DNA from 3 places in the Streptomyces sp. NPDC038200 genome. Region 1 is predicted to be linked to each of the others. Evidence: riboswitches for the same ligand, from Rfam matches in the RefSeq annotation. Region 1 holds a riboswitch; each other region holds the start of a gene.
What was found. A riboswitch is a leader RNA that binds a small molecule or an ion and turns the genes downstream of it on or off. The one in region 1 is predicted to bind cyclic di-AMP.
Positions count from the first base shown of each region.

Region 2: another riboswitch for cyclic di-AMP. It lies ahead of ACZ7KF_RS08185 (M23 family metallopeptidase); the one in region 1 lies ahead of ACZ7KF_RS14465 (M23 family metallopeptidase).
Region 3: another riboswitch for cyclic di-AMP. It lies ahead of ACZ7KF_RS25470 (NlpC/P60 family protein); the one in region 1 lies ahead of ACZ7KF_RS14465 (M23 family metallopeptidase).

Region 1 is NZ_JBVJYH010000006.1:20,447-29,747, reverse strand. It holds gene ACZ7KF_RS14505 (TetR/AcrR family transcriptional regulator) at 1-414, opposite strand, end outside; gene ACZ7KF_RS14500 (TetR/AcrR family transcriptional regulator) at 515-1,201, opposite strand; gene ACZ7KF_RS14495 (NADPH-dependent FMN reductase) at 1,342-1,974, shown strand; gene ACZ7KF_RS14490 (DHA2 family efflux MFS transporter permease subunit) at 1,985-3,418, shown strand; gene ACZ7KF_RS14485 (GTP cyclohydrolase II) at 3,428-4,054, opposite strand; gene ACZ7KF_RS14480 (MarR family winged helix-turn-helix transcriptional regulator) at 4,151-4,684, opposite strand; gene ACZ7KF_RS14475 (dihydrofolate reductase family protein) at 4,768-5,901, shown strand; tRNA gene ACZ7KF_RS14470 (tRNA-Met) at 5,949-6,022, opposite strand; cyclic di-AMP (ydaO/yuaA leader) riboswitch at 6,333-6,499, shown strand; gene ACZ7KF_RS14465 (M23 family metallopeptidase) at 6,509-7,549, shown strand; gene ACZ7KF_RS14460 (aldo/keto reductase) at 7,629-8,573, shown strand; gene ACZ7KF_RS14455 (PrsW family intramembrane metalloprotease) at 8,657-9,301, opposite strand, start outside.
Region 2 is NZ_JBVJYH010000003.1:168,051-177,351, forward strand. It holds gene ACZ7KF_RS08160 (TetR/AcrR family transcriptional regulator) at 1-74, opposite strand, end outside; gene ACZ7KF_RS08165 (MBL fold metallo-hydrolase) at 180-1,370, opposite strand; gene ACZ7KF_RS08170 (glutamate dehydrogenase) at 1,551-2,729, shown strand; gene ACZ7KF_RS08175 (TetR/AcrR family transcriptional regulator) at 2,777-3,397, shown strand; gene ACZ7KF_RS08180 (SGNH/GDSL hydrolase family protein) at 3,541-4,326, opposite strand; gene ACZ7KF_RS08185 (M23 family metallopeptidase) at 4,570-5,502, opposite strand; cyclic di-AMP (ydaO/yuaA leader) riboswitch at 5,508-5,659, opposite strand; gene ACZ7KF_RS08190 (alpha-galactosidase) at 5,974-8,046, opposite strand; gene ACZ7KF_RS08195 (tyrosine-protein phosphatase) at 8,217-9,014, shown strand; gene ACZ7KF_RS08200 (hypothetical protein) at 9,126-9,301, opposite strand, start outside.
Region 3 is NZ_JBVJYH010000013.1:123,162-132,462, reverse strand. It holds gene ACZ7KF_RS25490 (ATP-binding protein) at 1-201, shown strand, start outside; gene ACZ7KF_RS25485 (LuxR C-terminal-related transcriptional regulator) at 198-941, shown strand; gene ACZ7KF_RS25480 (C40 family peptidase) at 987-2,051, opposite strand; gene ACZ7KF_RS25475 (hypothetical protein) at 2,666-3,019, shown strand; gene ACZ7KF_RS25470 (NlpC/P60 family protein) at 3,039-4,496, opposite strand; cyclic di-AMP (ydaO/yuaA leader) riboswitch at 4,505-4,670, opposite strand; gene pcrA (DNA helicase PcrA) at 4,933-7,413, shown strand; gene ACZ7KF_RS25460 (M23 family metallopeptidase) at 7,463-9,001, opposite strand; gene ACZ7KF_RS25455 (esterase/lipase family protein) at 9,257-9,301, opposite strand, start outside.

The DNA.
Region 1 (9,301 bases):
GTAGGCGACGTTGGCGGCGAGGTCGGCACGGACGCGTTCGGTGAGGATCATGCGCAGGTCCGGGCGGCGGGTCGCTTCCAGGCGGAGTTCCAGCAGGGCGAGGTAGCCGGTGCGGAAGGAGGCGATGCGGCCGACCAGTTCGCGCATCAGCTGCGTGTACGCGGCCCGGTTCCGGGGGGCGGTCCGCTGGCGCTCGTTGGTCGCCTCGTCGGGTGTCAGGCGTTCGTAGACGCGGGCGCCGGCCTGGGTGAGCAGGTCGTCGCGGCTGGCGAAGTAGTTGGACGCCGTGCCGGTGGGTACGGCCGCCTCGGCGTCCACCGCCCGGAAGGTCAGCCCCCGGGCGCCCTCCCGGGCCAGCACTTCGATCGCCGCGTCGACGAGGGCGGCGCGCCGCTGGTCGTTCCGTCTCACCATGGGTCGTGACTCCGGGGGTGGTGGGTGCCGTCCTTCACTCCGGGCAGAGTACTGCGCTTGAAGTGGTGACGGCTCCCGGTGCGGCGTGCGGCTGCCCGCGCTACCCGGCCGCGTACGCCCGCAGGAACGCCGCCACGCCGCCTTCGAGCAGGCGGTCCCGCCGCGCGGCCGGGAGCGGCAGTACGCCGTAGTGGGTCTGCTGGATGACGCTGTACGAGATCAGGGCCGTGAAGTGGCTCGCCGCGAGCCCCGCGTCGCCGTGGAGGTTCAGCAGACCGGCCGCTTCGAGGCGGGCCATCGCCTCGGTGAGGGCCCGGCCGACCGGTTCCGGGCCGGCCTCGTGCCAGGCCTGCAGGACCTCGGGCGGGACGTGGTCGGCCTCCGCGTGGATGTGGCGGACCAGGGCGAAGTGGTTCGGGTAGTCGGTCATCAGGCCGCTGAAGGCGCGTGCCAGGGCGACCAGATCGCGTTCCAGGTCCACGGGGCGGGGCGGCCGGTCCGGGTCCAGCACGGCGTGCAGTCGCGCGAGTTGGGCGTCCCGTACCTCGCTCGACGTCCAGGTCACGACCGTCTGGAAGAGCTGTGCCTTGCCGCCGGGGAAGTGGTTGTAGAGCGTGCGGGTGGAGACGCCGGCCGCGGCGGCGAGCGTGTCGACCGAGGCGCGGGCGTAGCCCTCGCGGCCGAAGACCGTGCAGGCCGCGCTCGCGATGTCCATCTGCTTCCGGAGCTTGCGCGGCGACACCTCGGCCCGCGCCCGCTCCAGCCGGGACTCGTTCGTCTCGCCCACGCCCGCCTCCTTCGTGACCGGCCCACTCTAACCGAAGTACAACGCGCGTTGTAAAAACTACAACGCACGTTGTACTTTGCTGACGGGGGCGATCGCCGGAAGCGGTCGCCCGTCATCCGACCGCTCAGAGGGGGACACCCATGTCCGTTACCGATTCCGCCGCCGGTGCCCGTGCCGCCGAGGACCGTCCGCTCCGCGTCGCCGTGATCGTCGGCAGCGTGCGCGAGGGACGCCGGGGGCCGGCCGTCACCGACTGGTTCCTCACCACCGCCGCGGAAGCCGACCCGAGCCTCGAACTCGACGTCGTCGATCTCGCCGAGGTGGACCTGCCGCTGGTGCTGCCCGGCTGGGGCGGCACGCCGAGCCCCGAGGCCACCGCCGCGCTGCGGGACGTCTCGCCGCGGCTCGCCGCCGCCGACGCGTTCGTGATCGTCACGCCCGAGTACAACCACAGCTTCCCGGCCGTCCTGAAGAACCTCATCGACTGGCACCTGCGCGAATGGCAGGCCAAGCCGGTCGGTTTCGTCTCGTACGGCGGTCTCGGCGGCGGGCTGCGCGCGGTCGAGCAGCTCCGGCAGGTCTTCGCCGAGCTGCACGCCGTGACCGTGCGCGACTCGGTCAGCCTGCACGGTCCCTGGTCCGGCCTCGGCGAGGACGGCGTCCCGCGCGACGCCGACGTGTGCGCCGGCGCCGCCAAGGGCATGCTCGGCCAGCTCACCTGGTGGGGCCGGGCGCTGCGCACCGCGCGTGCCGAGCGTCCCTACGCGGGCTGAGGGGCGGGCGGTGACCACCCTGCGGCCGCCCGGCACCGCACGGCCGGCTCCCCCGGCCGGCGGTACGGCCCCGGCCGCCCCGGCCGCCCTGTACCGCGTCGTCACCGTCGTGGTCCTCGGCACCACCATGGCCGTGCTCGACATGACGATCGTCAACGTCGCGCTGCGGCACCTCGCGCACTCCTTCGAGGCACCGCTGGAGACCATCCAGTGGACCGCGACCGCCTACACCCTCGCCCTCGCCGCGGTCATCCCGGCCGCCGCCTGGGCGATGGGCCGGATCGGTGCCAAGCGCACCTACCTGCTCGCGCTCGTCCTGTTCACCCTGGGCTCCCTGCTCGCCGCCTGCGCCTGGGACGCGGGCAGCCTGATCGCGTTCCGCGCGGTGCAGGGGCTGGGCGGCGGTCTGTTGCAGCCGGTCGGCATGGCGATGGGCATGCGGGTCGCCGACCGGGCCCGGCTCGGCCGGGCGATGGCCCTGCTGGGGCTGCCCATCCTGGTCGGCCCGGTCGCCGGCCCGGTGCTCGGCGGCTGGCTGGTCGACGCCGCCTCCTGGCACTGGATCTTCCTGATCAACCTGCCCGTCGGCGCCGTCGCCCTGCTCCTCGCGGCCCGCCTGCTGCCCGAGGACGCCCCGGACGCCCGTGGCCCGGCCCGGCCCCGGCTGGACGTCCCCGGCCTGCTGACGCTCTCGCCCGGCCTGGCCCTGCTGCTGTACGGCCTCTCGCGCGGCGGCGAACGCGGGGACTTCACGGGCCCCGGCGTGCTGCTGCCGACGCTCGCCGGTGCCGTGCTGGTGGCGGTCTTCGTGCGGCGGGCGCTCACCGTCCGGGCGCCCCTGCTGGACCTGCGGCTGCTGCGCGACCGTACCTTCGCCGCCGGCATCGGCACGCTCGCCCCGTTCACCTGCGGCTACTTCGGATCGATGCTGCTCGGGCCGCTGTTCTGGCAGCAGGAGCGGGGTCTGAGCGCGACGGCGGCCGGACTGCTCGGGGCGCCGGTCGGCCTCGTGGTCGGTACGACGATGCAGATCGCGGCCCGGCGGATCGACAAGGCGGTCCCGCGGCGGCTGGTCGCGGCGGGCTGTGCGGTGGGCGCCCTCGGGATGGCGCTGCTGTCCTGGCAGACCGGTACGGCGGGCGTTCCGGCCTGGCGGATCGTCGGCGCCGGCATGGTGATGGGCGTCGGCGCCGGGATGACGCTGATGCCGACGATGACCACCGCGACCCGCGGCCTGTCCGCGGACCGGCTGGCCGCGGCGAGCACCGCGCTGAGCATCAACGCCCAGCTCGCCGCGTCCGTCGGCACGGCCCTGCTGTCGGTGGTGCTGGGTGCGGCGGGCCCGGGCCCGGCCGGTTTCCGGCTGACCTACGCCGTGGCGGCGACGCTGCTCGCCCTGGCGGTCCTGCCGGCACTCCGCCTCCCGGCCCTGGGCCGGGACTGAATCCCCCGGCTAGCCCGCCGTCAGCTCGGCCAGCGGGAGCGTGTGCTGGGTCTGGAGCACCTTGGCCCGCAGGTAGCGGACGTTGTGGTCCGTGGTGAAGACGCCCGTCGGCACCCGGTCCCGCACGGTGACGCCCAGCGAGCGCAACTGGGCGGCCTTGTCGGGGTTGTTGGAGAGCAGGTCCAGTTCCGTGACGCCGAGGGCGGCGAGCATCTGCGCGGCGGCCGTGTAGTCGCGGGCGTCCTCCGGGAGGCCCAGGGCGGCGTTCGCCTCGTAGGTGTCGAGCCCCTCGTCCTGGAGGGCGTAGGCGTCGAGCTTGTTGTAGAGGCCGATGCCCCGCCCCTCCTGGCGCAGGTAGAGCAGGACGCCGCCGCGGTCGGCGATGCGCTCGACCGCCTCGCGCAGCTGCGGGCCGCAGTCGCAGCGGGCCGACCCGAAGACGTCGCCGGTCAGGCACTCGGAGTGCAGGCGCACCAGCGGGACCGGCCCGGGCTCGCCGAGGACGACGGCGAGGTGCTCCCGGCCGTCGGTGAGGCCGTGGAAGGTGACGAGTTCCGCGTCGGCGCCGTAGCCGTCGGCGAAACGCAGCGGTACCCGGACGCGGACGCGCGGGGTGGCGGCGGGGAAGTCGGGCATGCGGGGTCTCCGGGTTCGGTGCCGAGTCATGTGCTTCATATTTGAAGCACATGCAGGCCCGTGACCCTATCCCATGCTTCAAAGTTGAATCAACTGTCAGTCGGGTGTCGAGCCCTGGCAGGGCGTCGACCGCCGGCGCCACGGCACGTCCTCCGTCGCGGCACCCGCGCCCTCGTCGTCCCCCTGGAGCCCGCGCGCGATCCCGGTGCAGATCTCCTCCAGCTGCCGGACCTGCTCCGGGGTGATCCGGTCGAAGAGCAGGGCGCGCACGGTCTCGACGTGCCCGGGTGCCGTACGCTCCAGTACGGCCGTCCCCTCGTCCGTCAGCACCGCCAGCGAGCTGCGCCTGTCCCGGCGGCAGTTCTCCCGGCGCACCAGGCCGTCCCGCTCCAGCCGGGTCACCGCGTACGTCAGCCGGCTGCGCGTGATCTTCAGGGTCTCGGCGAGATCGGTCATGCGCAGCCGCCGGTCGGGGGCGTCGGAGAGGTTCGCCAGCACCGAGTAGAACAGGTGTGGCATGCCGCCCTCCTGCTGGAGCTGCCGGTCGATCGCGTCCTCCAGGAGGCGGGAGGCGGCGATGTAGGCGCGCCAGGCGCGCTGCTCCTCGGGGGTGAGCCAGCGGGTCGTCATGCCGCCAGTGTAAGTTTGTTTCAAACTTGAACCAAGTTGTGCCGTCCGTTCCCCCACCCCCGCCTCCGGAAGAAAGGGCGCCGATGCCCCTGCCGTACGTGCTGCTGTCCGCCGCCGTCTCCCTCGACGGCTACCTGGACGACACCGGCCCCGATCGGCTCCTGCTGTCCAGCCCGGCCGACTTCGACCGGGTCGACGAGGTACGGGCCTCCGCCGACGCCATCCTCGTCGGGGCCGGCACGATCCGCGCCGACAACCCCCGCCTGCTGGTCAACTCCGCCGAGCGGCGTGCGGTCCGCGCCGCGGCGGGCAGGCCGGAGTACCCGCTGAAGGTCACCGTCACCGGCTCCGGCGACCTCGACCCCGCGGCCAACTTCTGGCACACCGGCGGCGAGAAGCTCGTCTACACGACCGACCGGGGTGCCGAACGCGCCGGCCGCCTCCTCGGGCGCACCGCCGACGTCGTCCCGCTCGGCCCCGCCCTGGACTGGCGCACCCTGCTGGAGCATCTGCACGACGTGCGCGGCGTCGAACGCCTGATGGTGGAGGGCGGCGGCACGGTGCACACCCAGCTCCTGCGACAGGGCCTCGCCGACGAACTCCAGCTGGTCCTCGCCCCGATTCTCGTCGGTGACCCCGCCGCCCCGCGCCTGTTCGGACCGGGCGGCTACCAGGGCGGACGCCTGCGCCTGCGCGACACCCGCCGGATCGAGGACGTCGTCCTCATGCGGTACGAGCCCACCGCTCCCGGCACCGGCCCGCTCCCCACCGCCGCCGACCGCCACTGGCTGCGTACGGCCTGTGCGCTCGCCGAGCTGTGCCCGCCCTCGGAGACGGCCTTCAGCGTGGGCGCGGTCGTGGTCGCCGCCGACGGCACGGAGCTGGCCCGGGGCCACTCGCGCGAGGGCGCCGACCCGGTGGTCCACGCCGAGGAGGCCGCCCTGGCGAAGATCGACCCCGCCGATGCGCGGCTGCCCGGCGCCACGGTCTACAGCAGCCTGGAGCCCTGCGCCCGCCGCGCCTCCCGGCCCGCGCCCTGTGCCGAGCTGATCCTGCGGGCCGGGGTGCGCCGGGTGGTGACCGCCTGGCGAGAGCCCGACACGTTCGTCACCGCGGCCGACGGCACGGGTGTCCTGACCGCCGCGGGTGCCCGGGTCGTCGTACTCCCCGAGCTGGAGGCGCTCGCCAAGGCGCCGAACGGCCATCTGCTCGGCTGAAAACACTCAGGGCCGGAATCCGATGGATTCCGGCCCTGAGTCTTCAGTAGCGGGGACAGGATTTGAACCTGCGACCTCTGGGTTATGAGCCCAGCGAGCTACCGAGCTGCTCCACCCCGCGTCGTTGTGTCTCTACTGTACGCCATCCGCGGGGTCATCTGCACATCGGTTCCCACGGGCCCCGGTCGACGTCACCGAAAGTGACCGTACGGGCGCCGAGTGCAGCGCGGCCGTGTCACCATCAAAACCCTCAGTGACTGCTGAACCCTGCCGAAGCCCGGCCGACTCGCCCGCTTTGGCGGAGTGCCGGACCATAAGTCCGCCGTCGAAATCGTTAATGATCAAGCCGGACGGGCTTGGAAAGTGACTGGCAGGTCTATTAACGTTCGATAACGCAGCGCGGTCGTCCCAGCCGTCACCCGAGACGGCTCCGTGCGCACGCGCCGAATCCCGCAAGGGAACCGGGGAACCACCACCCTGGGGTGAATCACGCGGATGTCGTCGTGAACTCGTGTAGTCCACGACCGGTATACGCGCGTAGGAGACCTTCCTGCTCCGAACCCGTCAGCTAACCCGGTAGGCGGAGGAAGGAAAGGAGCGCGCCCGCGTGGCGTCCAACCGGCCTGTCCCCGAAGCCCCGTTCATACCGGCACAGCGCGAGACCGAGACCTTCGGCTACGGCGCCTATCGCGCCGAAGAGGGCCCGTGGGAGGAGTGGAACCCGACCGAGGACTCCGTCGCCCCGGTCCGAGGCCGGCACCGGGTCGCCAAGCAGCGCGGCGGCTTCGCGCGCAGCTCCACCGTCCTCGGCGTCGGCGTCATGGCGGCCGTCGGCGCGGGCGGCATGGCCAGCGCCAACACCGGCAAGCCGCCGGTCTCCATCTCCCTGCCGGACCTGCCCTCCGTCGGCTCCCTCTTCGAGGACGGCTCGGCCGACGCCCAGCCGGCCGAAGCCGCCGCGACCACCACGCTCAGCAGCGTCGGCGTGAGCGCCGTCGACGACGAGGACCAGGGCGACGCGGGCGAGGCCCTGCGCAACCGGATCATGGCCCAGGCCGAGCAGCAGCAGGGCCAGGCCGAGAGCAAGGCCACCGCCGCCGCGCTCGCCGCCGCCGAGAAGCAGAGTGCCGCCGCCGCCGCGAAGGCCGAGAAGGAGGCCGCCGCCAAGGCCGCCGAGGCCAAGGAGAAGGCGGAGGCCGACGCCAAGAAGGCGGCCGAGGAGAAGCGCCGGGCCGAACTGGCCAAGCAGTACACGCTGCCCACCTCCTCGTACACGATCACCTCGACGTTCGGCCAGGCCGGCTCGATGTGGTCCTCCGGCTATCACACCGGTCTCGACTTCGCCGCTCCCACCGGCACCCTGATCAAGGCCGTCCACAGCGGCACGATCACCGAGGCGGGCTGGGCCGGCTCCTACGGTTACCGCACGATCCTCACCCTGGACGACGGTACCGAGCTGTGGTTCTGCCACCAGTCCTCGATCAGCGTCTCCGTCGGCCAGAAGGTCGGCACCGGCGACGTCATCGGCCGTGTCGGCGCCACCGGCAACGTCACCGGCCCGCACCTGCACCTGGAGATCCACCCCGGCGGCCAGCCCACCGGTATCGACCCGATGGCGTGGCTGCACGGCAAGGGCCTCAACCCCTGATCCACCCGAAGGGCTGTTTGGCGGGAACTCGGCGCCGGCGGCGGGATGCGATCACCCACCGCCGGCGTTGACATAACGTATGACGTCACTTCGCAAACTCGGCTCTTCCGATCTCGAGGTCTTTCCGCTCTCGCTGGGCGGCAACGTCTTCGGCTGGACCGCCGACGAACAGACCTCCTTCGCCGTCCTCGACGCCTACACGGCGGCCGGCGGCAACTTCATCGACACCGCCGACGCCTACTCCGCCTGGGTCGAGGGCAACAAGGGCGGCGAGTCCGAGACGATCATCGGCAAGTGGGTCAAGGCGCGCGGCAACCGCGCCGATGTCGTGATCGCCACCAAGGTCAGCCAGCACCCCGACTTCCAGGGCCTGTCCGCCGCCACCATCAAGGCCGCCGCCGACGCCTCCCTGCGTCGCCTGGACACCGACTACATCGACCTCTACTACACCCACTTCGACCAGCCCGAGGTGCCGGTCGAGGAGATCATCGGCGCGCTGGACGAGCTGGTGAAGGCCGGCAAGGTCCGGCACATCGCCGCCTCCAACATCACCGCCGAGCGCCTGAAGGCATCCCTCGACTTCTCCGACCGCGAGGGCCTCGCCCGCTACGTCGCCCTCCAGCCGCACTACAACCTGGTGTCCCGCGACACCTACGAGGGCCCGCTCCAGGACCTCGCCGCCCGCGAGGGCCTGTCCGCCGTCCCGTACTTCTCCCTGGCCTCGGGCTTCCTCACCGGCAAGTACCGGCCCGGTACGACCGTCGACAGCGCCCGCGCGGGCGGAGCCCAGAAGTACGCGGACTCCGAGCGCGGCCAGAAGGTCCTCGCGGCCCTGGACGAGATCGCCGCCGCCCACGAGGCCCCGGTCGCCACGGTCGCCCTGGCCTGGCTGGCCGCCCAGCCGACGATCACGGCCCCGATCGCCTCGGCGCGGACGGTGGACCAGCTCCCGGCGCTGCTCGGTCTGGCGGACCTGAGGCTGACGGAGGCCGAACTCGGCAGGCTCACCGAAGCATCGGCCTGACCGCTCCCGCCGGGGCGTGATCCGGCGGCGGCCGGCGGTGACGGCGTGATCCGGCGGTGCCGAACCCGCGGCACCCCGTACGGCTAGGTCCGATACGGGTTGTACGCGGGGTACGGCATCGCCGGATACCCGTACCCCTGGGGCACCGGACCCGCGTACACCGGCCGGACCGGCGCGGCCGCCCGCGCCGCGTACTCCATGGCCGGGCGGGCCAGCTCGCGGCGCCGCCACAGCTCGTCCAGCAGCTCCCGCTCCCGTACGACGAAGCCGGCACCGGCCTTCCCCGTGCGCCCCCGGTGCCGCAGGAACGCCAGCGAGGTGGCGTACGCCTCGTACCGCGCCACCTCCCGCGCCGCCTGGCGCCCGTGGTGGTGCCGGGCGTAGTCCCGGGCCATCCGGCGCGCCCGCATCGACCCGAGGGCGAACGGCTCGGCCGGCCCCAGCCAGCCGGCCAGCACATACACCGGCAGTTCCTCCCGCACCGTGCGCAGCTCCCGCTGCCGGGTCCAGATCGCGAGCCAGGTCAGCACCGCGAACGCGGGCACCATGAAGGCGGCGTAGACGGCGAAGAAGCCGTACTGGCCGAAGGTGGAGGAGCCGTTCCAGAAGGCGTGCATGCTCATCGCGAGCAGCAGCCCGCCCACCGGCAGCAGGACCCGGCGCACGTGCTGCCGCTCGGCGGACAGCGCGGCGACACCGAATCCGATGCCGGTCAGGACGGTGAACAG
Region 2 (9,301 bases), on a different contig from region 1:
AGGGTCACGGCCGCGGCGAGCACCGCGGGGCGACTGAGACGCCGTCGCCGATCCGGTTTGCCGGGCTCTGCCATGACCGCACTCCGCCTACACCGTACATTTCCTTCACAATCGTACGTTTTATCCGCGGAAACGGGGCGGCTCGACTCCGGTCCGCACGCGGAACGAGTCCGCCGGACTCAGCCCTTGCGGCCGTGGCCGCCGGTACCGCGGGCGGGCGGTTCCGCGACGAAGGCCCCGACCGAGCGCCAGGTCCGCCGCACGTCCCCCGACACACCGCGCCACCAGGCCCCGGCCGGCAGCTTGCCGGCGGGTTCGAAGGGCTCGCCCGGCTGCGGCAGGGCCACGGCCTGCCCGGCCTCCTCGGCGGCCTCCTTGGTCCACTCCCCCGGTTCGGCCCAGGGGTGCGGGGCGAGGTTGAAGGTGCCCCAGTGGATCGGCAGCAGGACGCCGTGCGGCGCTCCGCCCTGGAGGTCGAGGTGGGCGCGCAGTCCTTCCTCGGGGGTCATGTGGATGTCCGGCCAGAACTCGCTGTACGCCCCGATCTGGATCATCGTGGCGTCGAAGGGGCCGTGCGCGGCGCCGATGTCCTGGAAGCCGTCGAAGTAGCCGGTGTCACCGCTGTGGTAGATCCGGTGCTCCTCGCCGGCGACGACCCAGGACGCCCACAGGGTGTGCTGGGTGTTGCGCAGGCCCCGGCCGCAGAAGTGACGGGCGGGGGTGGCGGTGAGGGTGAGCCCGCCGACCCGGGTGGACTCGTGCCAGTCCAGCTCGCGCAGCCGGTCCGGGGAGACGCCCCAGTGTTCGAGGTGGGCGCCGACGCCGAGCGGCACGGCGAACAGGGTGTCGGTGCCGGCCAGCGCCTTGATGGTGGGCAGGTCCAGGTGGTCGTAGTGGTCGTGCGAGATGACGACGACGTCGACCGGTCCGAGCGCGGCCAGCGGCAGCGGCACGGGGTGCAGCCGCTTGGGTCCGGCGAAGGGGAACGGGGAGCAGCGCTCGCCCCAGACGGGGTCGAACAGGACCCGGTGGCCGTCGATCTCGGCGAGCACGCTGGAGTGGCCCATCCAGGTCAGCCGCAGCCCGGTGGCGGGCGGCTCGGCCAGGTCGGCGAAGGTCGTGGGGTGCACCGGGACGGTGCCCTCGGGAGCGCGCAGCGGCCGGGTGTCCTTGTCGAGGAACACCTTGGCGAGATCGAGGGTGGAGCCGGAGGGGCGGGTGCGCGCGGGGCCGCCCGGGTTCTGGAAGACACCGTCCTTGAAGTGCGGCGAGCGGCGGATGCGTGCCAGGCGCTCACCACCCGGGTCCGCTCCGAAGGCTGCGGGCCGCAGCACGCGGAGCCCGGAGCTCGCAGAACGCAAACCGGTCACGGTACCTCCCGGTGAAGTGGGTGAGGCCCTCCATTATGGTCGGCTCCTCCGACAGTCCGGTCACGGCGGGGGCACCGCGCCGCCGTCGAAGATCCGTCCAGTGCGTTGACAGCGTCCTGACCGGCTCCGGATACTGACCCATCGTTCAGTAGCACCCGTCGTCGCTCCTCCGGAGACCTCATGACCGCCCCGCTGATGTCGCTCGTCTGGACCGACCACGTCACCGGCCGCCAGGGCTTCCTGGTCGTGGACCGGCTGGTGCGCGGCGTGGCCAGCGGGGGGCTGCGGATGCGGCCCGGCTGCACACTGGCGGAGGTGGCGGGGCTCGCTCGGGGCATGACGATGAAGGAGGCCCTGCACTACAACCCCCAGGGCCGCTACATCCCGCTCGGCGGCGCGAAGGGCGGCATCGACTGCGATCCGCGGGACCCGCGGGCGTACGGGCTCCTCGTCCGCTACCTGCGCGCCATGCGCCCGTACATCGAGAGTCTCTGGGCCACCGGCGAGGATCTGGGCCTCAGCCAGGACCTGGTGGACCGCGCGGCGGCCGAGGCGGGTCTGGTCTCCTCCGTCCAGGCGGTGTACCCGCTGCTGGACGACGAGTCGGCGGCCCGGAAGCGGCTCGCGGACGCCTTCGCGGTGGAGGTGGACGGAATCGGCCTGGACGAGCTGGCCGGCGGCTGCGGGGTCGCCGAGTCGGTGCTGGCGGCCCTGGACCGGGCGGCGGTGCCGTACGCGGGCACCCGGGTCGCCGTGCAGGGGCTCGGCACCATGGGCGGGGCCAGCGCACGTTTCCTCGCGCGCGCGGGCCTGACGGTGGTGGCCGTCGCCGACCTCAAGGGGACCATCGCCAACCCGGCCGGGCTCGACGTCGAGGCGCTGCTGGCGGCGCGGGACGGCTACGGCACCGTGGACCGCGGCGCGCTGCGCCCGGACGACCGCGAACTGCCCGGGGACGGCTGGCTGTCCGCGGAGGCGGAGGTGCTGGTGCCGGCCGCCGTGTCGTACGCGGTCGACGGCACGAACCAGGAGCGGATCCGGGCGCGCTGGATCGTGGAGGCCGCCAACATGCCCGTCGTACCCGAGGCGGAGGCGTTGCTGACGGCGCGCGGGGTGACGGTGCTGCCGGACGTGGTGGTCAATTCCGGGACGAACGCGTGGTGGTGGTGGACCCTCTTCGGCGACATCGGCGCGGACGCCGACGAGGCGTTCGCGTACCTGCGGCGCTCCATGCGCGCCCTGGTCGCTCTGATGCTCGACCGTGCGGAGGCCGACGGGACGACCCCGCGCGCGGCGGCGCACGCCCTGGTGACCGACCGGCTGCCGGTGATCGCGGAACGCTTCGGCTGGTACCGCTGACGGGCCGACGGCTTCGGCGGTGCGGGGTCTGCGGCTAGGGTGACCGCGTGGCTAGAGTGCGGTTGAGCGTGGCGGAGCGCCGGGAGGAGCTGCTGCGGGCAGCCATAGAGCAGATCGAGGCGCGGGGCGTGGCGGCGGTCAGGATCGCCGACGTGGCCGCGGCCCTCGGGGTGAGCAACGCGCTGGTGCTGTACCACTTCTCCACGAAGGAGAAGCTGGTGGCCGCCGCCTTCACGTACGCGGCCCGGGACGACCTCGCGCACCTGCGCAAGCTGCTGGGCCGGCGGACCACCGCGTTGCGGCGGCTCCGGTCCGCGGTGCGCTGGTACGCGCCGACCGGGCAGGCCAAGGGCTGGCGGCTGTGGATCGAGGGCTGGGCCGTGGCCCTGCGCGAGCCGGCCCTGCGGGAGGTCACCCGCGATCTGGACAAGCAGTGGAAGGCGGCGATCACGGAGGTCATCGCCGAGGGCGTGTCGGCCGGGGAGTTCGCGTGCGCGGACCCGACCGGCGCGGCGCTGCGGCTGACCGCGCTGATGGACGGCCTCGCGGTGCAGCTGACCTCGTACCCGGGCGGGGTGGCGCGGTCCCGGGCGCAGGAATGGGTGGACGACGCCCTCGCCCGGGAACTCGGCCTGGACCGGAAGGCGTTGACCGAACGAGAGCGGTGAGCACGCCCCGCCCGCCCCTGACCACGACCACATGCCCATGCGGGCGGCGTCCGGACACGCCCCCGTGCCCGGACCGCCACACGCACACCCCGCTCCCCGGGCCGCCCTGTGCGGGTCCGGGGTCCGGGGTGCGGCGGGCCGTGTCAGGCCACCGAGGCGATGCGCATCTTGATGTCGTTCGGGGAGAGCGTGCCCTTCGCCGTCACATGGTCGCCGGAGGATTCGCCGCGCAGTCGGCGCCCGATCCAGGGGACGAGGAATTCGCGCGCCCACTGGACGTCGTCGCGGCGGACCTCCAGGGTGCCCCGGGGCGGCAGCGGCGGCCACGGCTGCTCCGGGTCGGCGGGGACGTCCAGACCGAGGGCCTGACCGGCGCGCAGGGCTACGCGCGTGTGCCCCTCGGGCGAGAGGTGCAGCCGGTCGCTGTCCCAGGCCCTGCGGTCCTGCACGGACTTCAGGGACCACAGGTCGAGCACGGGGCATCCGTACCGGTCCGCGATGGCACGGACGTGCCCGTTGTAGGTGGCGATCTTGCCGCGCAGATGCTTGAGCACGGGGACGCCACGGGTGTCGAAGCCGGTCGTCACGAGCACGGTGCCGACGGCCTCGGTCAGCCGGGTCAGGGCGCTTTCGAAGCGCTCGGCCACCTCGTCCGGGTCGGTGCCCGGGCGGATGATGTCGTTGCCGCCCGCACAGAAGGAGACGAGGTCGGGAGCCAGGTCGACGGCCCGCGGGAGCTGGTCGGCCACGATCTGGTCCAGCAGCTTCCCGCGCACCGCGAGGTTGGTGTACTCGAAGTCGCCCTCGGGGCACCGGTCGGCGAGCAGCACCGCGAACCGGTCGGCCCAGCCCACGAACGCCCCGTCGGGTCCTGGATCGCCGACGCCCTCGGTGAAGCTGTCCCCCACCGCCACGTACGACCCGATCACTGATCTGTTGTCATTCTTCGAATCGTCTGCCACGTCGGACCATGATTCACCTTCGGATGTGACCTACGCGACCGTAAGCGGGGGTTGACGAACGGTGAGATGAGACACTCTTAAAGAATTTGCCAATGCAGGAATACGGTCACTCTCCAGGCTGTTGCACGCGGACACACCGAAGGCCGGACCCCGGGACGGGGTCCGGCCTTCGGCAGCGCGTCAGGCGGGGGGGTGCCGCCGGGCCGGGCGTCAGCCGACCGCGACGCCGTGGGAGCGGAGGTAGGCGACCGGGTCCAGGTCCGAGCCGTAATCCGGCGTGGTGCGGATCTCGAAGTGCAGGTGCGGGCCGGTCACATTGCCGGTGGCGCCCGACAGGCCGATCTGCCGGCCCGCGGTCACGCTCTGGCCGGCCGAGACGGACAGCTGCGACAGGTGGGCGTACTGGGCGTAGTAGCCGTCGTTCAGCTTGATGACGACCTGGTTGCCGTACGCGCCGCCCCAGCCGGCGGAGACGACCGTGCCCGCGGCGACGGCCTTCAGGGGGGTGCCGGCCGGCACGACGAAGTCGACGCCGGTGTGGTGGCCGCTGGACCACATGCTGCCGGCCACGTGGTAGCCGGTGCCGAGGGTGGCACCGGTCACCGGGAGGGTGTAACCGGCGGTGGCGGTCTGCGCGTTGCCGGACCCGGACGGCCGGGAGGCCGGGGCGGACCCGGCGGCCCGCGAGGGCTGGGCGGCGGCCGGCCGGGGGGACGCCGTGGCCGCGGGGGCGTGCCGGGGGGCGGGGGTCTCGGCGCGGGTCGGCGCGGCCTGCCCGCCGAGGGTGAGCTTCAGGCCCGGGTGGATGAGCGACGGGTCGGCACCGACGGTCCGCCGGTTGTCCTCGTAGAGCCGCTGCCAGCCGCCGCCGACGTGCTGCTCGTCGGCGATCTTCGAGAGGCAGTCGCCGCTGCGCACGGTGTAGGTGCGAGCGCCGGCGTCCGCACGCGCGGCGCTCTTCTCGACCGTCTCCGGAAGGGAGCGCACGGCCTTTCCGGGTACGGACTGCGCGGGGGTGGCGGCGTGCGCTCCGGTGGCCCCGAGGAGCGGGAGGGCGAGGGCGGCGCCACCGGTGCCGGCGACTGCCATGGAGCGGGAAAAACGCGGGGTCTTGGGGCGTCGGTGCTTACCCTTGGCGGGCATGGCGCAATTCCTCTCCGGCGCCTGCGAGGTCAGCTGTCGGGTTCGGGCTGGAGTTGCCCGGCCGTGCGCGGCACGGCTGCACCCCCTTGCCTGTCGCGGAGACCGGACAGGCAGTCGTACCTGGTGGGTCCCCCGCTCCTGCCGGCGCGGGTCACGTGTGTGGGGACTCCGGGCGGCGGCAGGATTCGGCGTTCCGTCCGGAATGGTGGCGAACGTAAGCGAGCAGGACGCACGGAAACAAGCAGCGGGTTCCCGTGATGCGCGTTTCGGGTGATCGAATACGGGAACACACGGTCACCTAGCGTGCCTTCAAGGCCCACCATCCCCTCGATTCGCCTGCTCCGCACCGGTATTACGTGGACATGACGTGCGACGCACCGTCACGGATATGACGCTCCTCACCAGCCCGCCCACCAAGGCCCCGCATTCCGTGGCGAGTCGCAACGAAGTTGACCAAACTGGACAGAATACCTAGAGACGGCGTAGGCGAAGAACCGTCGCGTCCAGGTCACCCTTGAGCCGCGTGCGCAGCCCGTGGTGCAGCAGCACCGCGCCTCGATGCACTTCGCCCGTTTCGTGGCATGCGTACGACGCTGTCGGGTCGAGTCCGCGCAGCCGCACCGCCGGTACCGGCTCGCCGTGGCTCTGCGCCTGGAGCCAGGCCAGGACGACCGTCTCCTCTCCCCGGACGTACTGGACGGCGCTCAGACCACCTTCCGGGGGCCGCAGCCGGTACAGCTCGCCGTGCTGCACGACCGGCCGGATCTCCTTGTACAGCTCCACCCACCGCCGGGCCTCGGCCAGCTCCTCGGCAGTCCACTCCGTCAGGTCGCCGCCGACTCCCAGCACGCCCGCCATGGCGCTGACGAACCGGAAGCGCAGCGAGCTGACCCGGCCGTTGAGCTGGGTGTTGGGGCTGTCGGTGACCCAGGCGGCCATCACCCGGGCGGGGTGGATCTGGGTGAAGCCGTGCTGGATGGCCAGCCGGTCGAGCGGATCGGTGTTGTCGGAGGTCCACACCTGGTCGGTGCGGCTGAGCACGCCGAGGTCGATCCGCCCGCCGCCGCCCGAGCAGGATTCGAAGGCCACCCGGGGGTGGGCGGCCCGCAGCCGGTCCAGCAGGGCGTAGAGGGCGCGGACGTGGTCCACCCACAGGCGCTGCGGGTACGGCTCCCCCGGCCAGCCCGCGTCGGTGAAGCAGCGGTTGAAGTCCCATTTGACGTAGTCGACGGGGGCGCCGGAGAGCAGGGCGTCGAGCCGCTCCCACAGGTACTCCTGGACGTCCTCGCGGGCGAGGTTGAGCACCAGCTGGTTGCGCAGCTCCGTACGCCTCCGCCCCGGCTGGTACTGCACCCAGTCGGGGTGGGCGCGGTACAGGTCGCTGTCCGGGTTGACCATCTCGGGCTCGACCCAGATGCCGAACTGCATGCCCAGGCCGTGCACCCGGTCGGCGAGGGGCTTCAGGCCGTGCGGGAAGCGGTCGGGGTTGGGCGTCCAGTCGCCGAGGCCGGCACGGTCGCTGGTGCGGGCGCCGAACCAGCCGTCGTCCACCACGAACAGCTCGACCCCGATCTCGGCGGCCCGGCGGGCCAGGGCGGCCTGCTGCTCCTCGGAGATGTCGAAGTTCGTCGCCTCCCAGGAGTTGAAGAGCACCGGCCGGTCGCGCTCGGCGTCCGGGACGACATGGGCGCGCTGGTAGGCGTGCCAGGTGCGGCTCGCGCCGCCGAAGCCGCCGTCGCTCCACAGGCCCGCGAAGACGGGGGTGGTGTACGACTCCCCCGGGGCGAGGAGCAGCAGGCCCGAGTCGTCGTAGCCGGCGCCGCCCGTGATCTGCACGCGCGCGTCCGGGAGCTGCGCGACCGCGATACGCCAGGAGCCGGACCAGCCGAGCGCGCAGCCGTAGACCTCGCCGTGCTCCTCGGTGGCATCCGTGTCGAGCGCGACCCAGGGCAGGTGCTGGTGGCCGGTGTGACCGCGGCGGCTGCCGATGATCTTCTCGCCGTAGGTGAGAGGGGCGGTGGTGAGCCGGGACTCCGCGGCCCAGCGGCCGTGCAGCTGGGACAGCCGCCAGCCCTCGCGGTCGGGCAGGGTCCAGGTGGCCGCGTCGGCCCGCAGCAGCTCCACCCGCGTGTCGCCGCCGTTGTCGACGGTCACCCGGCGCTCGACGACGTCGCCGCGCATCCGGTAGTGCAGCGTGATCCCCACGCCGTCGTCGTCGAAGCGCAGCCGCAGCTCGTCGTCCTCCGTCCGGTACGACACGAAGCGCCACTCGGTGCCGCGCCGCTGGTCGGTGCGGACGGACAGGGCGGGGCGGACGAAGCGCGGTCCGCCCTCGACGGGGTACTCCTCGCGGCCGTCGAGCGGGGACTCGAAGGGCCAGTAGCCGGGCAGCGGCCCGGCCGCGAGCGCCTCGGCGTCGGCGAGCGCGATCCGCGGTCCCCAGTGCAGATGGAGCAGCTCGTCCGCGGCGGTGAGATGGAGGGCATAACTGCTGCCGGGGCCCGACAGGAGCCAGGTACGACCGTCTTCGGCGATGTCCACCATCGAGACCTCACAGGTGCCAACAGATCCGCTCAAGTGCCAACATCATCAAGGGCCGCGGACCTGCTGACAATGCCTGTGGACAACTCATTGCCCGAGGAAATCGATGCCGTAAGGTCGACGGAGCGCCCGTCGACGAGCCGCGCCGGCGGGACCGACCGGGAGGAGCCCCCGTGACGCAGCAGGTCCCGTCGACCGAGCCGGAGCTGGCCGGTGTCCGCAATTTCCGTGACGTGGGCGGACTGCCCACAGTGGACGGGCGGCGGGTGCGCCACGGAGTGCTGTTCCGCAGCGGTCATCTCGCGCACGCGACCGAGCAGGACGCGGCCTTCCTCTCCTCCCTGGGCCTGCACACGATCTTCGACTTCCGCAACGTGTCCGACCAGAGGCTGGAGGGCCCCGACGTCGAGCTGCCCGGCGTGCGGAACGTGAACCTGCCGCTGAGCGACCCGGCGGACGGCGCCGAGTTCTGGCGGCTGGTCCGCGACGGCGACCTCGACCAGTTGCGCGCGATCCTCGACGACGGCAAGGGGGCGGCCCGGATGATCGCCTCCTACCGGACGATCGTCAAGGAGCGCACCGCCGAGCACTCCCGCGTGCTGCACGCGCTCGCCGACGACAGCGTCCCGGCGCTCATGCACTGCGCGGCGGGCAAGGACCGGGCGGGAATCTCGATAGCCGTCACCCTCCTCGCCGTGGGCGTCGAGCGCGAGGCGATCGTCGCCGACTATCTGGAGTCCAAGGCCAAGCACCGCCGCTACCGGATCCGGCGCAGCGGCAGCGCGGAGACCGCGTACACCCCCGAGGTGATGGAGCTGCTCGACCCGCTCTTCGACGCGCGCGCGGAGTACCTGGAGGCCGCCTTCTCGAGCATCGAGGAGACCTGGGGCGGCGTCGAGACCTACCTGGCCCAGGGCCTCGGCCTCTCCCCCGAGTCCCGCGAGCGGCTGCGCGAACGGCTGCTGGACTGACCCCGCGAGCCGCCGGAGCCCATCGCCGTGCGGGGCCGCCCGCGGCCTTCGGGGCCGTCCCGGCCGGCCGCGGCGCACGGCGGAGCCGACCGGCACCGGTAACCGGGCGGGTCAGTGGGCCCAGGGCAGGCGGACCGCCTCGATCTCCGGGTCCCGGAGCAGGGCCTCGACGAGCGGGGCGGGGCCGGCCACCTTGGTGGCCCACAGGTCGTAGTCGGTGCCCAGGAGCCAGGAGCGGTCCTCCGCCCACAGGTTGGACGGGCTGAACTCGACCTCGGGATTGTCGT
Region 3 (9,301 bases), on a different contig from region 1:
GAGGGCAGGACGGTCTTCGTGTCCGTGCGGGACCGCGGTCCCGGCTTCGACCTCGACGCGATACCCGCCGACCGCATGGGCGTTAGAGAATCGATCATCGGCCGCATGGAACGCAACGGCGGTACGGCCCGGCTGCGGTCGGTGCCGGACGGCGGCACCGAGGTCGAGCTGGAGATGGAGAGGGCGGAGAAGACGTCATGAGCGACGCGACCGAGGCGAACGGCACGGCGGGAGCGGCCGGGGCGGCCGGGTCCGGGGCGGCCGACGGCGGCGCGGACGGACGGCACGTACGGGTGGTGCTCGTGGACGACCACCGGATGTTCCGCACCGGCGTCCAGGCCGAGATCGGCCAGACCGCCGAGACCGGGGTCGAGGTGGTCGGCGAGGCCGCGGACGTCGACCAGGCGGTCTCGGTCATCACCGCCACCCGGCCCGAGGTGGTCCTCCTCGACGTCCACCTGCCGGGCGGCGGCGGTGTCGAAGTGCTCCGCCGGTGCGCCGCGTTGACGGCGGACGCCGAGCAGCCCGTCCGCTTCCTCGCGCTGTCCGTGTCCGACGCGGCGGAGGACGTGATCGGGGTGATCCGCGGCGGTGCCCGTGGCTATGTCACCAAGACCATCACGGGCGCCGACCTGGTCGACTCGATCTTCCGGGTCCAGGAGGGCGACGCGGTCTTCTCGCCCCGGCTGGCCGGGTTCGTCCTGGACGCCTTCGCCTCCACCGATGCCCCGCCGGTGGACGAGGACCTGGACCGCCTCACCCAGCGGGAGCGCGAGGTGCTGCGCCTGATCGCCCGTGGCTACGCCTACAAGGAGATCGCCAAGCAGTTGTTCATCTCGGTGAAGACGGTCGAGTCCCATGTCTCGGCGGTGCTGCGCAAGCTCCAGTTGTCCAACCGGCACGAGCTGACCCGCTGGGCCACCGCGCGCCGGCTCGTCTGACCCCGCCGCGGGGCCGGCCGTCCGCGCCTCCCGCTCCTCGGCCCCTCACGCCACCCGGGTCGCCCCGGCGAACGGCATCTCGTCGATCGGGGCCAGGCGGACCGGTGCCGAGGGGTTCGGGGCGTGGATCATCTGGCCGTTGCCCACGTAGATGCCGACGTGACTGATCCCGGAGTAGAAGAACACCAGATCGCCCGGCTGGAGTTCGGATCGGGAGACCCGTCGGCCCGCGTTGATCTGGGCGTAGGTGGTGCGGGGCAGGGAGATGCCGGCGGAGCGGTAGGCGGCCTGGGCCAGGCCCGAGCAGTCGAAGGCGTTCGGGCCGGTGGCACCCCACACATACGGGCTGCCGAGCTTGCCGTAGGCGTAGGAGACGGCCGCCGCGGCGCGCGCGGTGGGAGCGGGGGCCGTGGCGGCGGAGGCCAGAGGCTCGCGCGGGTCCGCGGCCGACCGGGAGGCGCGTCCGCCCGTGCCGTCGGCACCGGTGACCTCGGTGCGCTGCCGGGGGGTCAGCGACGACAACAGCCTCCTGGCCTCGTCGAGCTTGCCGGTGACGGTCTTCTTCTGCCGTTTCAGCTCGGTCTGCCGTGACCGCAGCGATGTCAGCTCGATCCGGGCGGCACCGCGCAGCCGCTCGATCTCGCGCAGTTGCCGGCGAACTCCCGACACCGCGGCGGCCTGCCGGTCACCGGCCCGCTCCGCCAGGGCGGCGCCGGCCAGGTACCGGTCGGGATCGCTGGAGAGGGCCAGTTGCCAGGCCGGGTCGATGCCGCCGTCCCGGTACTGCGCCGCCGCGATCGTCCCCAGGGCGTCCCGGGCCGAGTTGAGCTTCTCCTGCCTGCGGGCGGTCTCGTCCTGGAGTGTGCTCAGCCGCCGCCCGGCGGCGTCCGCCTCTTCCTTCGCCCCGTCGTACTTCTCGGTGGCGGCCTCGGCCTCTCGGTACAACGCGTCCACCTTGGCCTTCACCTGCGCCGGAGTCAGCTGTGGCTCGGCGTGCCCCGTCCCGTCGAAGCCGGCCGCGGTGGCCGCGCCCGCCAGGGCGAGGGTGGCGGCCGTCCGGGCCGTATGGCCGCTGAGCGGGCGTTGTGGGGGCTTGCGGTGGGCTGCCACCTGGACCGTCACGTCCCTTCCGTACGACTCGTACGACCGAGCGGTCAGTACGCCCGGCGGCGGCCCGCACAGGGGGACGGGCCGCCGCCGGGCCTTTCTCGGCGCTGGTGGCCGACGGCCGCCCCTGGTCGGGGCGGCGGTGGGGAGCCGGTCACCTGGGGGAGGACGCTAGGCCGGATGATGACGAGCGGGTAACGCGGTGTACGGAACTGGTCCCGACGGATCGAGATGTGACCGTATGTGATCGCATCGCCAGGCCGGAGTCGTCGCCTTCACGCAGCGTGGTGACCGAAGCGCGGGAAGCGGGACCGGCGTGAGTCGTGGGGTGCTATGGGACGCATATATGCGAGATCCGCCAGGCGGTGAACGGCGGCCGTTGCTCGGCGTCACGGACGCTCGGCTCCACTGACCGCGGTGCCGCGGTGCCGCGGTGCCGCGGTGCGGCACTGCGCACTGGGGCTTGCGGCAGTGTCACAGTGCCGCCGCACCACCGCGTGGTCGCGCCTCCGGGTCGTCGGCTCGTCGGGTCGTAGGCGGCGTGGTGTCGGCGGGGCGGGGCCGAGGGTGGGGCCGGTGGCGGGAGGGCAGGAGGGTGCTGGTTAGGCTCCGGCCCCATGGACGTACTCATCCATCTCTTCGTCGGCCTGCACATCGTCGGTATCGCCGCGCTGCTCGGCGGTTTCCTCACCCAGATGAAGGCGATGGGCCGGGGCACGGCCCGGTTCGTGCCGGGCATGCTGCACGGCGCGGTGACCATGCTGGTCACCGGTGTGGCCCTGGTCGGTCTGAACCAGGCCGACGATCACCACGTCAACACCGTCAAGATCGGCGTGAAGCTGGCGCTGCTGATCGTGATCCTCGGCCTGGTCTACGTGAAGCGCGACGAGGAGCGGATCGACAAGGGCGTGTTCGGCCTGGTCGGCCTGCTGACCACGGCCAACGTCTTCATCGCCGTCCTCTGGACCTGACCCCCGCCGAGGCCGGGGGTCAGCCCGGCCGTACGACGCTGTGGACGGCCGCCTCATCGACGCCGGAGACCGGCTCCTCGCGGACGTACGCACCCGGCCTGGGGGCGTGGATCACCATGCCGTTGCCCGTCCAGAGCCCGACATGGCTGACGTCGTCGTGGAAGAACACGAGGTCGCCGGGGCGGGCCTCGTCCGGCGGGACCGGTGTGCCGGCGTCGGCCTGTTCCCGTGCGGTGCGCGGAAGCGTGACGCCCGCGGACTTCCAGGCGGCCTGGACCAGGCCCGAGCAGTCGTAGGAGCCGGGACCGGCGGTGCCCGACAGGCACGGCTTGCCGAGCTGGGCACGGGCGAAGGAGATCGCCTTCCTGGCCTTGCTCGCGTACGTGCCGGACGGTGTGCCGGCGCCCTGGGCGGTCCGCTGCGCCAGCAGCACACGCGCGTGGGCGATCTTCCGCTGGATTCTGGCCTTGGCCGCCTTCGGGTCGCTCGCGGTGGCCTCCTGCGAGCCGTCCGCCGGCGCCGCGGCGGCGGTACCGGGCCCGGCCGGTGCGTCGCCCCCGTCCCGAACCCGCGGAGCGACCCCGGTGTCCCGAAGGGGAGTGACCCCGGTGTCCTGGAGGGGAGCGGCCCCGGTGTCCCGAAGGTGCGGGGCGATGTGCGCGTCCCGGACGGGCTGAGCGGTGCCCCGGTCCGTCACCGGCCGGGTGATCGCCGTGTCCCGTACCGGCTGAACGAACGCCGTGTCCCGTACCGGCTGAACGAACGCCGTGTCCCGTACGGGCTGAGCGATCCCCGCGTCCGGTACGTATGAAGGGATGCCTCGGTCCTGCACGGGCGAGGTGAGAGCCGTGTCCCGCGTGCGAGCCGTATCCCGCGCGGACGGCACGGACGACGTGGGCGGCACGGACGGCGTGGTGCCCGTGCCCCGTACGGGAACGCCGGGGGCGGTGTCCGGGGCCGCAGCGGTGCCGAGCCCGGCCTTGCCGGTGCCGCGCTGTGCCGGGATCGTCCCCTGCCGGGCGGACAGGGCGCCCCGCTGGGCGGGGAGGGCGCCGCGCTGGGTGGGCAGGCCGCGGTCCTGGGCGCGCCGGGCGACCTCGTCGCGGAGCCGCTGGAGGCTGTCCGCACGGCGCCGCGCGGACTCGGCCCGTTCGGCCTGCTGCGCCCGCTCGGCCCGCTCGGCCTGCCGCGCCCGCTCGGCCTCCTGGACCCATTCGGCCCGCTCGGTCCTCTCGCCCCGCTCCCTGCCCGTGCCGGACGTGACGGATGTCTCGGCCGCCGACTCCGCCCGGCGGTACAGGTCGTCGATCTTCCGCTCGACCTCCTCCAGACTCGGCCTGCCGTGACCGGCCGCGGACGTGGCCTCGGCGGTCTGGGAGAACACGGCCACAGAGGTGAGAGCGGCGGTGGCGAGGGCGGGGGTGCGGATGCCCGCCCCCTGGGTCCCGCCGGGGCGCGGCTTGCGGTGCGACGCCAAGAGTGGCGACTCCTTCCGTGCTGCCGCCTACCGGGTTAGCTGTCGGGTTCGGGCGGGTGGAAGGGTTGCCCTACGGCCTCGTCCCTGGCGGGAGTCGGCCGATTCACCCCAGGAACGGTGGGTCCCCGGCTCCGGGCACCGTGCGGGGTGCGCCGGACTCGGCGGAGGCCGCATGGCCCGGCGACGTTCGCCGGAGAGGGGTCGTGCGGCCTGACGGCAAACTAGCCAACTCGTGTGTCTTCTGTGAAGGTTGGTGCGCGGTTTGTCCGATACATTTCCGTGACCTGGGCAAGGTTTCACGTGCGCGTGACCAGGCGCTTCCGTTGGGTGAGCGGCTGACGGGCGTTGTTGACACGAAGATCAACTGGCCGGGAAGCGGGCCATGTTCCGGGGACGGCGACCGGTTGTCGGTGGGGCGCCCTAGACTCGTAGAGCGATGAGCAGCCTCTTTGACGACAGCTTCCTGGCGGACCTCCAGCCCTCGCGCGGGCGCGAGGAGGAGCCCCCGCCGCCGCCCGAGGACGATCACGCTCCGGAGCCGATTCCGGACGATCTGTTCGGCGGGAAGTTCGACGTGCCGCCGGACCGGGACGCGTACTACCGCAACGGCGCCCCGCGTCCCGCGCTCGACTCGGCGGCCCTCCTGGACGGGCTGAACGAGAACCAGCGCGCCGCGGTCGTGCACGCCGGCTCCCCGCTGCTCATCGTCGCCGGCGCCGGCTCCGGGAAGACCCGCGTGCTGACCCATCGCATCGCCCACCTGCTCGGCGAGCGGGACGTCCACCCGGGCCAGATCCTCGCGATCACCTTCACCAACAAGGCCGCGGGCGAGATGAAGGAACGCGTGGAGCAGCTCGTCGGCCCGCGCGCGAACGCGATGTGGGTGATGACCTTCCACAGCGCCTGCGTGCGGATCCTGCGCCGCGAGTCCAAGAGGCTCGGCTTCACGTCGTCGTTCTCGATCTACGACGCCGCCGACAGCAAGCGCCTGATGGCCCTGGTCTGCCGTGACCTGGACCTCGATCCCAAGCGCTTCCCGCCCAAGTCCTTCAGCGCCAAGATCAGCAATCTGAAGAACGAGCTGATCGACGAGGAGGACTTCGCCGCCCAGGCCGCCGACGGCTTCGAGAAGACCCTGGCGCAGGCGTACGCCCTGTACCAGTCGCGGCTGCGCGAGGCGAACGCGCTGGACTTCGACGACCTGATCATGACGACGGTCAACCTGCTGCGCGCCTTCCCGGACGTCGCCGAGCACTACCGCCGCCGTTTCCGGCACGTCCTGGTGGACGAGTACCAGGACACCAACCACGCCCAGTACGCCCTGGTGCGCGAGCTGGTGGGCACCACCGAGCACGACGAGGACGTCCCGCCGAGCGAGCACGACATCCCGCCCGCCGAGCTGTGCGTGGTGGGTGACGCGGACCAGTCGATCTACGCCTTCCGGGGCGCGACGATCCGCAACATCCTCCAGTTCGAGGAGGACTACCCGAACGCGACGACGATCCTGCTGGAGCAGAACTACCGCTCCACGCAGACCATCCTGTCCGCCGCCAACGCGGTCATCGAGCGCAACGAGTCCCGCCGTCCGAAGAACCTGTGGACCAACGCCGGCCAGGGCGCCGGAATCGTCGGGTACGTCGCCGACACCGAGCACGACGAGGCCCAGTTCGTCGCCGACGAGATAGACCGCCTGGTCGACGCGGGCGACGCGCGCGCGGGAGACGTCGCCGTCTTCTACCGCACCAACGCCCAGTCGCGTGTCTTCGAAGAGGTCTTCATCCGCGTCGGCCTGCCCTACAAGGTCGTCGGCGGCGTCCGCTTCTACGAGCGCAAGGAGGTCCGGGACGTCCTCGCCTACCTGCGCGTCCTCGCCAACCCCGAGGACTCGGTGCCGCTGCGCCGCATCCTCAACGTGCCCAAGCGGGGCATCGGCGAGCGCGCGGAGGCGATGATCGACGCCCTGTCCCAGCGCGAGAAGATCAGCTTCCCGCAGGCCCTGAAGCGCGTGGACGAGGCGTACGGCATGGCCGCCCGCTCCACCAACGCGGTCAAGCGGTTCAACACGCTGATGGAGGACCTGCGCACGATCGTGGAGTCCGGCGCCGGACCGGCCACGGTCCTCGAAGCGGTCCTCGAACGCACCGGCTACCTGGCCGAGTTGCAGGCCTCCACCGACCCGCAGGACGAGACCCGGATCGAGAACCTCCAGGAACTCGCGGCCGTGGCCCTGGAGTTCGAGCAGGAGCGCGCGGAGGACGAGCCGAGCACGCTCGCCGAATTCCTGGAGAAGGTCGCCCTGGTCGCGGACTCCGACCAGATCCCGGACGACGAGGACGGCGACGGCGTCATCACGCTGATGACGCTGCACACCGCGAAGGGCCTGGAGTTCCCGGTCGTGTTCCTGACCGGCATGGAGGACGGCGTCTTCCCGCACATGCGCGCCCTCGGCCAGACCAAGGAGCTGGAGGAGGAGCGGCGCCTGGCGTACGTCGGCATCACGCGCGCGCGGGAGCGGCTGTACCTGACGCGGTCGGCGATGCGCAGCGCCTGGGGCCAGCCCTCGTACAACCCGCCCTCCCGTTTCCTGGAGGAGATCCCGCCCACCCATGTGGCGTGGAAGCGGACGGGAGCCGCGGCGCCGGTGTCCTCGGGGCCGGCGTCGGGGATCGCGGCCTCGCTGTCCTCGACCCGCTCGCGCTCCTCGGCCTCGGGCGCGTCCGGGTTCGCCACGCGGCGCACGGCGGAGAAGCCGGTGGTCGCGCTGACCGTCGGGGACCGGGTCACCCACGACCAGTTCGGGCTCGGCACGGTCGTCGCGGTGAAGGGCACGGGGGCGAACGCGGAGGCGACGATCGACTTCGGCGAAGCCAAGCCGAAGCGGCTGCTGCTGCGGTACGCGCCGGTGGAGAAGCTGTAGCGGCCCGAAAGGGCCGAAAGGGCCCCGCTGAAGAGCGGGGCCCAGGGGTCTAGGTGGGGTCCAGTCCGTGGCTGCGCAGCCACGGCAGTGGGTCTATGGCCGCTCCGCCCGCCGGCCGTACCTCGAAGTGCAGGTGCGGGCCGGTGGAGTTGCCGGAGTTGCCGGAATAGGCGACCGGCTCGCCGGCCTTGACGGTCGAACCGGAGGCGACGCGGTAGCTGGAGAGGTGGCAGTACCAGGTCTCCGTGCCGTCCTTCGCCGTCACGATCAGCATGTTGCCGTAGGCGCTGTTCCACTTGGTGGTGACGGTGCCGTCGGTGGCGGCCATCACCGTGGTGCCGTAGGAGACCGGGAAGTCGATACCGGTGTGCACCGACATCCAGTTGATGCCGGCCTGGCCGAAGTAGGCGCTGAGCCCGTGCTGTCCGACCGGCAGCGCGAACTTGGGGCGCAGCCGCTCCTTGAGCGCGGCCTCCGCGGCAGCCTTCTTCTTCTCCAGCTCCTGCTGCGCCTTGAGGTCGATCCGCTCCTGGGTGCGGCTCGCGCGGTCGGCGAAGTCGTCGGCGCCGGCGGAGAGCGTCTTGAGCTGGCTGTCCAGCTTGCTGTTGGCGACCGACGGCTGGACCGAATGGGCGTCCGAGGCGGTGGCGGTGGTGTCGTCCTTCGAGCCGTCGGTGAGTGCGCCGACCGAGGCGGCGGCGATCCCGGCGACTCCCATCACACAGGCCGAGGGCACGGCGACGGTGAACAGCGCGGAGCGCTTGGCGGGCGTACGGCGTCGGGAGCGGCCCGCGCTGCGCGAACCCGTGCGGGTCGCGGGCGCCGGGGTGATCTCCTCCTGGTCGTCCAGCAGGCCGGTCACGGCGGGCAGTTCACCGGTGGAGTCCGGCTCGCCCTCGCCGGACGGCTGCTCGTCGAAGGCGGTGTCCTCGTACGGCCCCTGCTCGAAGGCCGCGGCCGCCTGCGGGTCGCCCGGCTGATCGAAGTGGGGCTGCGGGTCGCCGACGGCCTCGAACGTCGCGGTGGCCTGCTGGTCGAACGGTTCGCCGGCCAGCTCGGCCTCTCCCGGTACGGGCTGCCCGGCGGAGTTCCACTGGGTGGCGTCGTACGCACCGGTGTCGAAGGTCTGGGTGCCCCACTCCCACTGCTGGGTGGGGTCGGCGCCGCCGGCGTGGTCGGGCTGCAGCCAGGCGCCCGCGTCCCACTGGCCGCTGACGTCGTTCCCGGTGGCCTGCGCGGGGATGGACCAGGCGGTGCTGTCGTGGACACCGGAGTCGTACGCCGCATGGTGCTGGGCCGCGTACGGGTCGTAGGCCGGGGTCTGGCCGGTGCTGCCGGTCTGCCACTGCGTGGCGTCGTACGTGCCGGTGGTCTGCGCGTCGCCCGGGAGGCTGCCGAAGAGCGGGTCCGCGTGGAACGCCGCGGTGCTCGCGGAACCACCGGTAAAACCGGTGGCCTCGTAACCGCCGTACGTGGTGAGGTCGTCGTAGGGAGATTCCTGTGCTCCGTACGACGCGTAGTGCTCGGTGGAGGCGTCGGAAGCCGCGGCCGGGGTGGTCATGGTCCCCGACGGGTGACGGTCGTTCACCAACTTCTCTTTCGCCTCGACAACAGGGGCTGCCAGAGCAGTGCGGCGACTGTACCCGGCAGTACCTGGGCGCGACAATCTTCGGCCTGTTTCGCGTGGGCCGGAAACGGGCATTCGGCTGTGTTTCGGGGGACCCCGGACGCGACCTTGGTCTTGTGTTCGAGGAATGTTCGATGTTGAAGGGTGACGTGTGCGCTGTGCGCGGACTGTGCGCCCGCACCGACTCGTCCTCCCGGCCGTCCTCCCGGGCCGGTCTCAGGCCACGGTCAGTCCGCCGGCGGCCGGGTCCGCGGGGAGCGG